Regions from separate parts of the Stenotrophomonas sp. YJH_SMC_32 genome, predicted to be linked through region 1. Evidence: predicted binding sites of a transcription regulator. Region 1 holds the regulator's gene; each other region holds the start of a gene.
What was found. Region 1 encodes FliA, which starts transcription of late flagellar genes. Its sites were predicted from a motif close to TAAAGTTTNNCNNNCNNNGGCCGATAA; they were not measured.
Positions count from the first base shown of each region.

Region 2: the regulator FliA is predicted to act here: its motif matches at 2,202-2,228, upstream of AC5P7S_RS12095 (methyl-accepting chemotaxis protein).
Region 3: the regulator FliA is predicted to act here: its motif matches at 2,773-2,799, upstream of AC5P7S_RS02065 (methyl-accepting chemotaxis protein).

Region 1 is NZ_JCAFTE010000016.1:29,695-34,641, forward strand. It holds gene flhF (flagellar biosynthesis GTPase FlhF) at 1-1,461, shown strand, start outside; gene AC5P7S_RS15170 (MinD/ParA family ATP-binding protein) at 1,448-2,335, shown strand; gene AC5P7S_RS15175 (RNA polymerase sigma factor FliA) at 2,332-3,075, shown strand; gene cheY (chemotaxis response regulator CheY) at 3,133-3,525, shown strand; gene AC5P7S_RS15185 (protein phosphatase CheZ) at 3,525-4,130, shown strand; gene AC5P7S_RS15190 (chemotaxis protein CheA) at 4,133-4,947, shown strand, end outside.
Region 2 is NZ_JCAFTE010000008.1:87,447-92,393, forward strand. It holds gene AC5P7S_RS12095 (methyl-accepting chemotaxis protein) at 46-2,172, opposite strand; gene AC5P7S_RS12100 (L,D-transpeptidase family protein) at 2,406-3,368, shown strand; gene AC5P7S_RS12105 (M23 family metallopeptidase) at 3,373-4,053, shown strand; gene AC5P7S_RS12110 (hypothetical protein) at 3,983-4,651, opposite strand; gene AC5P7S_RS12115 (adenylosuccinate synthase) at 4,784-4,947, opposite strand, start outside.
Region 3 is NZ_JCAFTE010000001.1:442,892-447,838, reverse strand. It holds gene AC5P7S_RS02070 (DUF2628 domain-containing protein) at 1-46, shown strand, start outside; gene AC5P7S_RS02065 (methyl-accepting chemotaxis protein) at 124-2,655, opposite strand; gene AC5P7S_RS02060 (NAD-dependent epimerase/dehydratase family protein) at 2,864-3,757, opposite strand; gene AC5P7S_RS02055 (S41 family peptidase) at 3,856-4,767, opposite strand; gene AC5P7S_RS02050 (MarR family winged helix-turn-helix transcriptional regulator) at 4,818-4,947, shown strand, end outside.

The DNA of each region.
Region 1 (4,947 bases):
CTGGAAGCCTCGCGCCGTGACGTCGCACCGCCGCCGGCACCCAAGCCGCGCACCGCCGCCGACGCGGTGATCGCCGCCGTCACCCGCCGCCGCAGCAGCACCCCGGCACCGGAACCGATTGCCGCGACCACCTCGGCGGTGGCCGCCCTCGCCCGTGCAGCAGTGGGCGCTACCGGCCGCACCCTGGACAGCGCCGACGAGATCGTGCCGACCCGCGGCAGCACCGGCTTCGCCGCCACGCTGGCACGCGCCGCCGTCAATGAGCCGGCGCTGCCGGACCAGATCTTCGCCCCGTTCGCCGAAGCCATCGTCGCACCGGCACCCGCCAGCGCCACGCCGGCCAACCGCGCCCGCTTCCAGATCGACCCGCCGCACGAGGCGCATCACGAAAGCGCGGCCCCGGCCGTGCAGCCGCCGCCGCTGCCGACCGCAGCCCTGGCCGAAACGCGGCCGGAGGTCGCCGCAAGCGAACCGGCGCTGGCCGATGCCACCGTCGAAACCGCGCCGACGCCGACGCTCGCCCCAGCCCCGGTCCTGACCGTGGTCGCCCAGGACGACGCCGAGATCCGCCAGCTGCGCCAGGAAGTGGCCGGCATGCGCCAGGTGATCGAGCGCGAAATGAACCGCTTCACCGACGAGCGCCTGCGCGGCTGCCCGGTGCGCGCCACCGCGCTGGACCTGATGGACGAGTACGGCTTCGATGCTGGCCTGGCCCGCGACGTCGCCATGCAGATTCCGCTGGAGACCGAGGCGCACCGAGGCCGCGGCCTGATGCTGGGGCTGATCTCGCGCAAGCTGCCGATCGCCCCGGTCGACCCGCTGGAGGAAGGCGGCGTGATCGCGCTGGTAGGCCCGACCGGCGCCGGCAAGACCACCACCATCGCCAAGCTGGCCTCGCGCTTCGCCGAGAAGCACGCGCCGCGTGACGTCGCCCTGGTCACCACCGACACCACCCGCATCGGCGCCCGCGAGCAGCTGTATGGCTATGGCAGGCAGCTCGGCATCGCCGTCCACGAGGCCAACAGCGGCACCGACCTGGACCAGCTGCTGGAACGCCTGAAGGACTACAAGCTGGTACTGATCGACACCGCCGGGCTGGGCCCGCGCGACCGCGCGCTGGCCGCCCAGCTGCAGTGGCTGCGCGCCGCCCGCCAGGTGCGCACCCTGCTGGTGCTGCCGGCCAACACCAGCTTCGGCGACATGGACGAGGTGGTCCGCCGCTTCGGTGCCGCCAACCTGCAGGGCCTGGTGCTGAGCAAGCTGGACGAAACCGGCCGCTTCGGCAACGCCCTGTCGGTGGCCGTGGACCATGCCCTGCCGATCACCTGGGTGACCGATGGCCAGGACGTTCCGGACGACCTGCACCGGGCAAGTGCGGCCAATCTCGTACTTCGCCTTGAAGATTTGCGCCGAGCGGCCGATATGCCCTGCAACCCGGAGTTGAACCATGCCGTCGCGTGAGTACGCCAAGCTGACCAAGACCTTCCCGCTGTCGGCCACCCGCAGCGAGCCGCTCGGCCCTGTGCGCACCATCGCCGTGACCGGCGGCAAGGGCGGCGTGGGCAAGACCAACGTGTCGGCCAACCTGGCCGTGGCGCTGGCCGGCATGGGCAAGCGCACGCTGCTGCTGGACGCCGACCTCGGCCTGGCCAACATCGACGTGATCCTGGGCTTGAACCCCACCTTTACGCTGGCCGACCTGGTGGCCGGCCGCTGCTCGCTGGACGATGTCATCGTCGAAGGCCCGAACGGCGTGCTGGTGGTCCCGGCCGCGTCCGGCCGCCGGCACATGGCCGAGCTGGCCCCGGCCGAGCACGTCGGCCTGGTCAACGTGTTCTCCGAGCTGGAGCGCGAGCTGGACATCATGGTGGTGGACACCGCCGCGGGCATCACCGACGGCGTGCTGACCTTCTGCCAGGCCGCGCAGGACACCGTGGTCGTGGTCTGTGACGAGCCGGCTTCAATCACCGACGCCTACGCGCTGATCAAGGTGCTCTCGCGTGAACGGGGCGTGGACCGCATCCAGGTGGTGGCCAACATGGTGCGCGACCCCAATGAGGGCCGCGTGCTGTACGAGAAGCTGACCCGCGTCTGCGAGAAGTTCCTCGCCGATGTCTCGCTGAACTACCTGGGCTGCGTGCCGCAGGATGACTGGCTGCGCCTGTCGGTGCAGCGCCAGCAGCCGGTGGTGAAGGCCTACCCGTCCAGCCCGTCCGCACTGGCGATTACCGAGATCGCGCGCCGCACGGCCCGCTGGCAGGCGCCGACCGAACCACGCGGCGGCGTCGAGTTCTTCCTCGAACGCATCCTCAAGCAGCGCGGGGTGGCGGCATGAAGGGCGCGGCCCAGTACAGGGAAGTCCAGCGCTCGGCGGCCAACGACGTCATCGCCCAGCACTCGGACCTGGTGCGGCGCATCGCCCACCATCTGGCCGCGCGCCTGCCGGCCAGCGTCGAAGTCGACGACCTGATCCAGGCTGGCATGATGGGCCTGATCGAGGCTTCGCGCAGCTACGACGCCGACCAGGGCGCCTCGTTCGAGACCTATGCCTCGATCCGTATCCGTGGCTCGATGATCGACGAGATCCGCCGTGGCGACTGGGTGCCGCGCTCGGTGCACCGCCGTGCACGCGATGCTGCGGCCACCATCCGCCGCCTGGAACAGAGCAGCGGCCGCGCCGCCAGCGCCACCGAAGTGGCCGCCGCGATGGAGATGCCACTGCCCGAATACCTGCGCCTGATGGAAGACGCCGCGCGTGGCCAGGTGCTGAGCCTGGAGTCGCGCATTGAGGACCAGGGCGAGCTGGACACGGTCGCACAGGGTGGCCCGACCCCGCAGCAGGTGCTGGAGCGCAGCGAGTTCGGCCGCGAGCTGGGCAAGGCCATCGGCCATCTGCCCGAGCGCGAACAGCTGGTGCTCTCGCTCTACTACGAGCAGGAACTCAACCTGAAGGAGATCGGCGCGGTGCTAGGCGTAAGCGAGTCGCGGGTCTGCCAGATCCACGGCCAGGCCGTGCTGCGCCTGCGCGGCCGGCTGAAGGTATTCGAGGCCGTCGACGCCGGCCTCGAAGAATGAACATCCCCGAGGCAGCTGCCCCCGGCCGCCCGGAATGAACAACAAAGGAACTCTGCTTTGAACAAGAACATGCGCATCCTGATCGTCGACGACTTCTCGACCATGCGTCGCATCGTCAAGAACCTGCTGGGCGATCTGGGCTTCACCAACACCGCCGAAGCCGAGGACGGGCATGCCGCGCTGTCGCTGCTGCAGAGCCAGCCGTTCGATTTCGTGGTCACCGACTGGAACATGCCGGTAATGACCGGCATCGAGCTGCTCAAGGCGATTCGTGCCGACGCCAAGCTGAAGACCCTGCCGGTGCTGATGGTCACCGCCGAAGCCAAGCGCGAGCAGATCATCGAAGCGGCCCAGAACGGCGTGAACGGCTACATCATCAAGCCGTTCACCGCGCAGACGCTGGAAGAGAAGCTCGGCAAGATCTTCGAACGCCTGGCGGCCAGTGCCTGATGGATACCACGGTCGACAGGAATGCCCTCGCCCTGCGCCTGCAGGAAGCACTGGACGCACTGGAGTCCGGTGACGAAACCGCCTGGCGGCAACGCATCGACGGACTGGTCGCGCTGCGCACGCAGCCGATGATGAGCGGCCTCTCGCGGCTGGCCCGCGAGCTCGGGCAGGCCCTGGGTGAACTGCCGACCGTGCCCAGCGAGGCCGGCGAACTGGACGATGCCTGCGCACGCCTGGACCACGTGGTGGCGATGACCGAACAGGCGACGCACCGCACCCTGGACCTGGCCGAGGAATGCCGCAGCCTGACCGAACAGCTGCGCGCCGAAGGCCTGCAGCCCGGCCAGGATGCACAGCTCGAGCGCATCCGCCACAACCTCACCGAGATCGCCCTGACCCAGAGCTACCAGGACCTGACGGGGCAGATCATCCGTCGCGTGGTCGGCATCGTCCGCCGTGTGCATGAGGGCTTCGGCGCGCTCGGCCTGCCGCCGGAACAGCATCGCACCGATCCGGAACTGGCCGGGCCGGCACTGAAGGGACTGGACCGCCACGCGGTCTCGCAGAACGACGCCGACGACCTGCTGTCGGACCTGGGGCTGTAAGCATGAGCGCGGTATCCGACGACATCACTGCCGATTTCATCATCGAGGCGCAGGAAATCCTGGATCGCCTGGGCGAACAGCTGGTGTCGCTGGAGCAGGCACCACAGGACACCGAGCAGCTCAACGCGGTGTTCCGGGGCTACCACACGCTCAAGGGCGGCGCCGGCTTCCTCGGCGTCACCGCCATGGTCGAGTTGTGCCACGCCGCCGAAGAAGCGCTGGGCATCGCGCGCGCGGGCCAGGCCGTGCTGCAGGCCCATCACTTCGATGCCGCCCAGCAATCGCTGGACTACCTGCAAGCGATGCTGGATGCAGTTTCCTCCGGCACCGAGCCGGGCTATGCGCCGCCGGAGCTGATCGCCCAGTTCGACATGCACGGAGGCGCCACCGCGCCGGCCGCCCCGACCGCCGTAGCGGCGGCCGGTAGCGGCGACCTGATCACCGACGACGAATTCGAGGCCCTGCTCGACCAGCTGCACGGTGGTAACGCGCCGACTGCGGTCGCGCCGGCAAAGAAGGCTGACGACGGCCTGATCAGCGAAGACGAGTTCGAAGCCCTGCTCGACCAGCTGCACGGTGGCGCCGCACCCGGCGCCAAGCCCATCGCTGCGGTAGCGCCCGCACCGATCGCGGCACCACGCCCACTGGCCGCACCGGCCGCACCGGCAACTGCAGCGGCGACCAAGCCGGCCGCCAAGCCGCTGGCCGAGGCCGAACACACCGTGCGCGTGGACACCAAGCGCCTGGACGCGATCGTCAATCTGATCGGCGAACTGGTGCTGTCACGCAACCGGCTCAAGACCCTGCGTGCGCGCCT
Region 2 (4,947 bases), on a different contig from region 1:
GGACATCGCAGGCAGGGCGCCATCCAGTATCCAGTTACAGGTCGCTTACGCCGCCCGCGCCGGCATGACCGGCATGCGCGGCCCCTGCTCCAGCTGGAATACCGCCACTGACGTGGTCAGTGCATGCGCCTGTTCTTCCAGCGCGCGGCTCGCGGCAGTGGCTTCTTCCACAAGCGCGGCGTTCTGCTGGGTCACCTGGTCCATCTGCACCACCACCTGGTTGACCTGCTCGATGCCGGCGGCCTGCTCCTTGCTGGCCGCTGCGATGTCGCTCATCAGCTGGGTGGTGCGCGAACTGGCCTGCGCCACGCGTGCGATCGCGGCTTCCGATTCAACGGTCACCGCCAGGCCACTCTTCACCTTGGAAGCGGCGTCCTCGATCAGTTCCTTGATCTCCTTGGCGGCGACACCGGCACGCTGTGCGAGCGTGCGCACTTCGCTGGCGACCACGGCAAAGCCACGGCCCTGCTCGCCTGCACGCGCAGCTTCCACTGCGGCATTCAGCGCCAGGATGTTGGTCTGGAACGCGATGCCGTCGATCACCGTGGAGATTTCCGAGATGCGCGCCGAGGATTGATCGATTTCGCCCATCACCGATGCCATCTGTGCCATCGCCTGCTCGGTCTCGCGCACGGCGGCACCGGCGGCATGCGCTTCGCTGTCGGCCTGACGCGCCAGTTCGGCGTTCTGGCGTACGGTGGAGGTCAGCTCCTCCATCGACGCGGCCGCTTCTTCCAGATTCGCGGCCTGCTGCTCGGTGCGGCGCGACAGGTCGTTGTTGCCGGCGGCCAGTTCCTGGGCCGCGTTGTTGATGCTGTCGGCAGCCACCTGGATGCCGCGGACAATGCCGGTCAGCTGCGCGGTGGTGGTGTTGGCATCGTCGCGCATGCGCGCAAACACGCCGTCGTACTCGCCCTCCATGCGTGCGGTCAGGTCGCCATGCGAGATCGCGCGCAGCACGTCGGAAACATCGGCGATGCTGGCCTGCGAACTGGCCATCATGCCGTTGAGGTGCTCGACCATCGTCTTGAACTGGTACTGGAACGCAGCGGCATCGCCACGCATGCTGAAATCGCCGGCGCGTGCGGCACGGGCCAGTTCATCGATCTGCGCGTTGATCGCCATCAGGCTCTGCTTCACCGCCGCCAGGGTGCGGGTCAGCGTGCCCTTCTCACCCGGGTAGTCCGGCAGGTCGCGGCTGAGGTCACCCATGGCGTAACGCTGCATCACCTCGGCCATCAGCAGTTCCACCTGCACGTGCGATTCGACCAGGCTGTTGGTGGCCTGCACCATGCGGCCGAAATCACCGGGGAACGCACTGGCGTCCATGCGATAGCGGATTGCACCGGCCTCGTGCTGCTCGGCCATCTGCAACTGCGCGCCGATCGCCGCCTGCACACTCTGGCGCACGCTGGCCATCGCCTCGCCCAGCTGGGTCAGCTCGTCGCGGCCACCGAGGCGGAACTCCTGGTCCAGCTGTCCCTTGGACAGGCGCTCGGCCAGGTTCACCGCGCGCGCCAGCGGACCGGTCAGGCTGCGGCCGATCATCACCGAGGCACCGATGCCCACCAGCAGCGCGACGCCGCCCAGCACCAGCAGCTGCAGCAGGCTGCGCTCGCCCAGGCGGATCGCCTCGGCGGCAGCCTCACGGCTTTCCTTCTCCTCGAAGTCCACGCCATCGGACAGCGCCTTGTTCCAGCCGTTGGCGGCTTCCTGCACCGGACCCAGGGTCAGCGCCACGGCGCCCGGGTAGTCGCCCTGCTCCATCAGTTCGCTGGTCTGCTTGTTGAGCGGGCGCGCGATGGCACGCTTGGCCGCGATGGTTTCCGCGATGGCCTTGCCCTCCGCATCGCCTGGCAGTGCCTGGTAGGCGGTCCAGCTGGCCTCATAGCGCTTGACCAGATCGGCAATGCGCTTCTCATCGCTGCCGCGGTCTTCGCCCTGGCGGATCAGCATCTCGCGCCGCACCACCATCATCTGGTTGTTGGCGTCGAGCATCTGCGACAACAGGCGCACCTTGGCCACGCTGACGTCGACCACCTGCTGCATCGCGCGCTTCTGCACGACGCTGGCGGTGGCGCCGGTGGCCACTACGGCGGCAACCAGCAGCAGCAACAGGCCAAAGCCCAGCCCAAGACGCCAGGCAACCCTGACGTTCCTCAAGTAGTTCATGGGGGTATCCAAAACGGGGGGATGTGGCCTTATCGGCGGCACGGCAGGCAATCTTGATCGCCGCCCATCGACGGCGTCGGCCACCGTTCACCTTGGTGAGCCCCCGTCCCAGCGACACCTGCCGCTGGCAACCGGCCGCAATGACATGCCTGCTCATGCGGGCATCAGATCCCTTTCACGGCGGCTCGGCGCCGCCTGCGGGCAAGGTGGCGGCGTACCTGCTGGAGATCCCAATGCGCTCATCTGTGTCTCGATCCACCCTGCTCGCAATCTCGCTGCTGGCGTCGCCGGCCTTCGCGCAGGCGCCGCCGCCCAACCTGCCCGCCCCCATTGCCGAGAAGGCTGGCCCGGACACCGCAGTGCGCTCCGCACTGCATGCCCAGGTGCTGCTGGATCGTGCGAACTTCTCTCCGGGCCAGATTGATGGTGAGGTAGGCAGCAACCAGCGGCGGGCGGTGTCAGGCTTCCAGACGGCACACGGCCTGACCGTAACGGGTGAGCTGGACGACGCCACCTGGAAGGCTCTGCAGGCCGATACGATCACGCCGCTGGCCAGCTACACGCTGACTGCTGAGGATGTCGCCGGCCCGTTCCAGCCGATACCGAAAGGACCCGCCGCCCAGGCCAAGCTGAAATCGCTGGGCTACAGCAATGTGGAAGAAGCCCTGGGCGAGCGCTTCCACGCGTCCCCAGAGCTGATGAAGATGCTCAATCCCGGCGTGGATCTGACCAGGGCTGGCAGCCGCATCCAGGTCCCCAACATCGCCCCGGCCGCATTGCCGAAGGCCGCCAGGATCGTGGTCGACAAATCCGACTCCACGCTGCAGCTACTGGACGCGCAGGGCAAGCTGATCGCGCAGGTGCCGGTGTCATCCGGCAGCCAGCACGACCCGCTGCCGATCGGCGAATGGAAGATCCTGGGCGTTTACCGCGACCCGCCGTTCCACTACAACCCCAAGCTGTTCTGGGATGCCCGCAAGGGGGAAAAGAAAGCCACGCTGCCGCCCGGCCCGAACAATCCGGTCGGCCGGGTCTGGATCGATCTGTCCAAGCCGCATTACGGCTTGCATGGCACGCCTGAACCCGGCCACGTGGGCAAGACCGAGTCGCATGGCTGCGTACGCATGACCAACTGGGATGCACTGCGCGTGGCCGACGCAGTGGACACCTCGGTGCCTGTCGTGATGCAGGAGTGAGTCGATGCGTCTTTCGCAACTGATCGTGCTGGGTGTTCTGCTGGGATTGGGTGCAGGTTGGTGGCTGCACCGCGAAATGGATGAGCCGGTGACCGACGCGCTGCCGGAAGCGCCATCGACGGTGGCCGCCGCGCCGGTGACGGAACCGTTAGCGCCAGGCGCAACAGCCCCACCCGCCTCCACCGCGCCGCCGGCCGCGCAGGCTGCCGGTGCACCGTCCGGCCTGCTGCTGCCCGTGCAGGGCATCCTGCCCTCGCAGCTGCGCGATACCTTCACCGATGCACGCAGCGAGGGCCGCGTACACGATGCCATCGACATCATGGCCGATGCAGGTACGCCGGTACTGGCGGTGGCCGATGGCACGGTGGAAAAACTGTTCGACAGCGAGCGCGGTGGACTGACGATCTACCAGTTCGAGCCCAGCGGGCATTGGTGCTACTACTACGCGCACCTGCAGCGCTACGCCGATGGCCTGGCCGAGAAGCAGGTGATCAAGCGCGGCGAGGTGATCGGTTATGTAGGCAGCACCGGCAACGCCAGTGCCGACGCGCCGCATCTGCATTTTGAGGTACACGTGCTGGGGCCGGAGAGGCAGTGGTGGAAGGGGGAGTCGATCAATCCCTATCCGCTGCTGAAGTCGGCAGCGATGATGCCCGGCGCTGCCAGCGTCGCAATGCCACAGTAAAGACGGCCAACGCAGCTCCTGGAATCATCAGCAACAGCGCCGCCATCTTCCAGAAGAAGAACGGCCACAGCCAGAGGTAGTCGAGGTCGGTCAGCTTCAGCACGTCCATCGGCGGCAGCAGGTCCACCGAGGCCGCACGGCCGGCCAACGCCGGATCGACCTCCAGCACGGTCAGCCGCAGCGAGGAACGGCCTCGCGGCAGTGCGTCACTGCGGCCGTAGCCGAAGTACGAGGCGGCGAACCGGTCTCGCTCGACCGATTCCAGTGCGCGATGGATCTCCGGATCGGTCACCGCCGAGCGGCTCTCCGCGCGGAACTCGGTGCGATCGGTTGGGGTTTCCGCGCGCAGGCGCAGCTCGGGATCGACCGCCGGATCGGCGCCGTCATCCGCATAACGCAGACGCAGTCGCAGCGGGTCGTCGATGAAGCGGTACACCGTGATCTCGGCGGTCGCGCCCGGCTGCAGCACCAGCGGCAGGGTCTGCGTGCGCGAAGCCAGGTAATTGGCGAGCGCGCCCAGCACCAGCACGATGCAGGCCAGCGTCCACAGGCTCCACAGCAGCCACAGAGTCACCCGTGCGACCGTCTCGCCCTTCATACCGAAGTCTCCGTCATCGCTGCGCTGCCCTGCCGGCTGTGCCGCCACAGTACCGAAAACGAAAAAGCCCCGCTTGCGCGGGGCTTTTCCTTCAGCAACACCAGGCAGGGCCCAGCGCTACCGGTCTCTCACTCAGGCAAACGGATCCTGCAGGACCATGGTGTGGTCGCGGTCCGGGCCGGTCGAAACGATGCTGATCGGGCAGCCGGCCAGTTCTTCCAGCGAACGCAGGTAAGCGCGTGCCGCCGGCGGCAGCTCGTCCCACTGGGTGATGCCGTGGGTGTTCTCGCTCCAGC
Region 3 (4,947 bases), on a different contig from region 1:
GGTGGAAGGACGCGCCAGCTGGAACCCGTTTGAAGGAATGTTCTGAGCCATCAGACCTGCGCAGGATGCGCGGCAAGGATGCAACCGACGCCCGGCACCCGCCGGGCGTCTTCGTTTCCGGCATCAGGCCGCGCGGCGGGCCATGCCCTCCGGCTCGGCCTGCAGGCGGAAGCGCGACACCGCCACCGCCAGCTGCTCGGCCTGCTCCTCCATCGCACGGGCGGCGGCACTGGCTTCCTCCACCAGCGCGGCGTTCTGCTGAGTGGTTTCGTCCATCTGCACTACGGTCTGGTTGACCTGCTCGATGCCGGCCGACTGTTCGCGCGACGCGGCCGAGATCTCGGCCATGATTTCGTTGACCCGGCCGACCTGACCGACGATGTCCTGCATGGTGCGCCCCGCACCGTGCACCAGCTGCGCACCGGCACCGACCTGGGCCACCGAGGCGTCGATCAGCTCCTTGATCTCCTTTGCAGCACCCGCCGAGCGCTGCGCCAGCGCCCGCACTTCACTGGCCACCACTGCGAAGCCACGGCCCTGTTCACCGGCGCGCGCAGCTTCCACTGCCGCGTTCAGCGCCAGGATGTTGGTCTGGAACGCGATGCCATCGATCACCGAGATGATCTCGGCGATACGCTGCGAAGACGCCTCGATCTGCTCCATGGTGTGCACCACCTGGCTGACCACCTGGCCGCCTTCGCTGGCCACGCCCGCTGCGGAACCGGCCAGCGTGTTTGCCTGCAGCGCATGGTCGGCATTCTGGCGCACGGTGGAGGTCAGTTCTTCCATCGACGCGGCGGTTTCTTCCAGGTTGGCGGCCTGCTGTTCGGTGCGGCGCGACAGGTCGCTGTTGCCAGCGGCGATCTCACCGGCGGCCAGGCGGATGCTGGCCGCCGACTGCTGGATCTGGCCGACGATCTGGATCAGCTGCTGCACGGTGCTGTTGGCATCGTCGCGCATCACCGCAAACACGCCGTGGAAGTCGCCCTGCATGCGGGCACTGAGGTCACCGGCGGCGATCGCGCGCAGCAGCGTCGACAGTGCCGCCAGGTTGTGGTCGCTGACCTGCATCATTGTGTTCAGCGTCTCCACCATGCGGCGGAAATCATGGTCGAAGCGCAGTGCATCACCGCGCACGGCGAAGTCACCGGCGGCGGCGGCGGCGGCCAGCTGCTGGATCTGCTCGTTGATCGCAGCCAGGTTGCGCTTGGTGGTCGCCATTGCGGCAGTGAACGCCGCCTTCTCGCCCGGCAGCGCTTCCATGTCCACGCTGAGGTCGCCAACGGCATAGCGCTGCATCACTTCAACCAGGCGCTGGGTGACCGCATTGCTGGAGGCCACCAGCTGGTTGCTGTCGGCCACCATGCGGCCGTACTCGCCCGGGAAGGCCGCAGCATCCATGCGATAGCTGAGTTCACCGGCATCGTGGCGGCGCGCCATTTCGGCCTGCGCAGCCATCACCGACTGCAACTGCCCACGCATGCCCTGCATCGCGTCCAGCAGGCGCCCCACTTCGTCGTTGCTGCGCGCCGGCAGCGTGCTGTCCAGCTTGCCGGCGGCGACATCACCGGCCACGCGCACCGCTTCGGCCAACGGGCGGATCGCCAAGCGGCGCAGCAGCACGTAGACACCGGCGCTGAGGGTCAGCGCGGCGATCACGCCGACCAGCAGGGTCAGCCACAGCAGCTGGCGTGCCTCAGACACGATCACCGCATGCGGCATCACCACGCCCAGCGCGAAGCGTTGCGGGGCGTCGCCCACGCGCAGCGGCACATACACGCGTACATTGCCGGCCGCATCGGGGCTGAAGGCCTCGAACGGACGGTCGGCGGCGATGTCGGCCAGCATGGTGCGGGTCAGGGCATCGTTGCGCGGCTTGCCGATCTCGGCGGCATTGGCCGAGGCCAGCACCACGCCCTTCGGCGACAGCAGTTCGACGCGGCCAGCCCCCATCGGCTTCAGCGTTGCCAGGTGCTTCTGCAGCGCTGCCAGCGAGAAGTCGACGGTGAATACACCGAGGAACCTGTCGTGCTCGATGATCGGCGTGCTCAGGGTGCTCATGAGCACCTTCTGGCCGGCGATGTCATAGGCGTAAGGTTCGCTGACCTTGGGCAGCTTGTCGCGGCTGGGCACCATGTACCAGTCACCGGAACCGCTGGCAGTCTCGGTGTAGTCCGTCATCACCGATTGCTGCGGTTTGCCGTCTTGCCAGGCCCAGTAGCTCATGTAGCGGCCGGTGGCATCGTGTGCTTCGGTATTGACGAACTCCGCATCCTTGCCGTCAAAGGCATCGGCCTCCCACATGGTGCTCTTGCCCAGCCATTGAGGATGAGCACGCAGCTGTTCGCCGAGCACCGCCGCCAGGCTGGCGCGGTCGGGTATGTCACCACGGGCACGCTGGGCCAGCACGGCCTCGACCATGGCGTCATTGCTGGCGAAAGCGGTGCCCAGATCAGCCGCCACCTGGCGCGCCTCGGCGTTGGCCTCGCTGGTCATGGTCTGGCGCGAGGCGCTGATCAGACTGGCGCTGGCCTGTCGGTAGATCAGGAAGGCGGTCAGGCCGAAGCACAGCAGCGCGATCACGGCAGTGCCCAGCATCAACTTGTGGGCGATGCTGCCCGGGCGTTGGGCAGTGGCAGAGCGGGAAGAAGACATGGGAGGGTCCGCAAGCAGTTCAGGACGACCGGCACCACGAGGGCACCGCGCAGGCGCGCGATCCGTCGCGCAGGCCACCGGCAGCCGGGGCGCGCCCGGCGCTGGAAGCGCACTGGGTTAGCGGCCGCCCGCCAACGAGGTTGAGGCGGGCGGCCTGCACATTCCTGAATCCGCTCAGGCTCGGCTCAGCGCCCCCCTCGCGATGCCCTCACTCGGCCACGCGGTCCTTGATCCACTGTGCCCGCGGCAGTACCTCGATGCTGCCGACGGCATACTGCTGCAGCACGTCGTCCGGCCCGAAGCACGGCTGCCAGCCCAGCTCGCTGCGCAGGCGGGCACTGTCGTAGACACGGTCGATGCTCAATGGCAGCGGCCAACCACGGCGTTCGAACTCGGCCAGCAGCTGCGGCGCGCGACGGGCCAGCACGCTGCGCGGGTGCGTGGCCAGCTCCAGGCAGTCCTCGCGCCGGAACGGCGTCGGCGCACAGGCGAGGTAGCGCGCGAACGGGGCGCCTTCGTCGAGCAGCAGTGCAGCATGTGCGCTGGCCACATCGCGGGCGTCGATGCCGCGATGCAGGCGGAACATCGCCATCCGTTCGGGCGGTTCCGGGAAACACCGGCCCATGCGCAGCACGCGAACGCTGAAGCCCGGCGTGGCGGCGGCTTCGGCCAGGGTCTCTGCCTGCAGCTTGGTACGGTGGTAGATCGTGCGCGGCAGCGGCTCGGTGTCTTCGTCGATCCAACGGCAGCCACCGGCCACCACGGCATGGCCATACAACGCAGTGGTGCTGGTCAGCACGAAGCGCCGTGCTCCTGCTTCGCGTGCAGCCTGCAGCAGGTGTGCGGTGGCCTCCACGTTGATCTGCTGGAACACCGCATCCGGCACCAGGCCGACATGCGGGGCATGCAGGGCCGCGGTATGGATGACTGCATCCATGCCCTGCACCGCGCGCGCGACGGCCTGCCGATCGCTAACATCGGCAATGATGCGCGTGGTGGCAAACGGACTGCGGTCCAGCCCCACCACTTCGTGGGCGGCCGCCAACGCACCGAAGATCGCGCGCCCGATGCGGCCGGAACTGCCGGTCAACAGAATCTTCATTGAGTCCATTCACTCGAAGCGCCCGGGAACTACCGGGATGCTTCGATTCTAGGCATGCAATCGCGCATCCGCGATAGGACAGCCATGCAATCGTGCGTTCATCTTGACGACTTCGCAGGCGCCAGCAGTTGCCGCGCGATGAACAGCGGATCGTCGCCGCCGGCCACATCAGGCCTCACGCCATTACGTTCCCAGTTTCCACCGGTACGCAGATTGATGGGTTGCCGGTCGGGAATACTGATCTGATAGCCATCGGGCAGCAGCACAGGATCACCAAACATATGCGCGGCACCGCCACTGCGCGTGCCGACAATCCGCGCGCGGCCCAGTGCCTGCAGCGAATAGGCGACGAACTCGGCCGCCGAACCGGTGCGGCGGTCGATCAGCACCACCAGCGGTTTCAGGTACGCAGGCAGGCTGGCAGGCGGCAGCGGTACCGGCGTGCGCCGGCCGCGCTGGTCCAGCTGCTGCACCGCGTCGATCTTCGCGTCCAGCAGCGTGCGTACCAGCAGGTCGGCACTTGCATCGTCGCCGCCCCCGTTCTGGCGCAGATCCAGCACCAGGCCATCGGTGTCGGCCAGCAGGGAAAGGGCCGCAGCGAACTTCGGGCGCGCCAGATCCAGCGGATAGAAGGTACTCAGGCGCAGGTAGCCAATGTTGCCCTCCATCACCCGCACCTCGCGCACGCCGGCACCATTGCTGCGGGCATCGGCGCGCCAGGCCATCAACCAATCGTCCTGGCCGGCCGCTGCGTCCACGCGTTCAACGTGGAAGTGGCCATCGAACATGTCCAGGTCCTGGTTCAGGCGTGCGCTGAACGCAACCGGATCCGAACAGCTGTCCGCATAGCGCTGCTGCACCGACCAGGTGCGCAGGGCATCGGCGATACGGGCGCCGGCCGCCTCGTCAAGGTACTGCGCCTGCACGGCGGTGGCCGCCGCGCGCAGCACTCCGTCCTGCGCCGGGCAGGCCGCTGCCAGCAACGCAGCGAGCATCCAGGACACGGCCATCAACCACCTCCGCGTTGAAGATATATAAGCGCTTATATATCATCCTGGTCATGGATCTCCAACACGCCACGCTCGGCACATTGCTGCGCGCCCTGCTCGACCAGCTGGACCCGGCGGTCGAGCACGCCTACCGGGACCTGCAACTGGACTACCGGCCCCGCTACACGCCGGTGCTGCGCA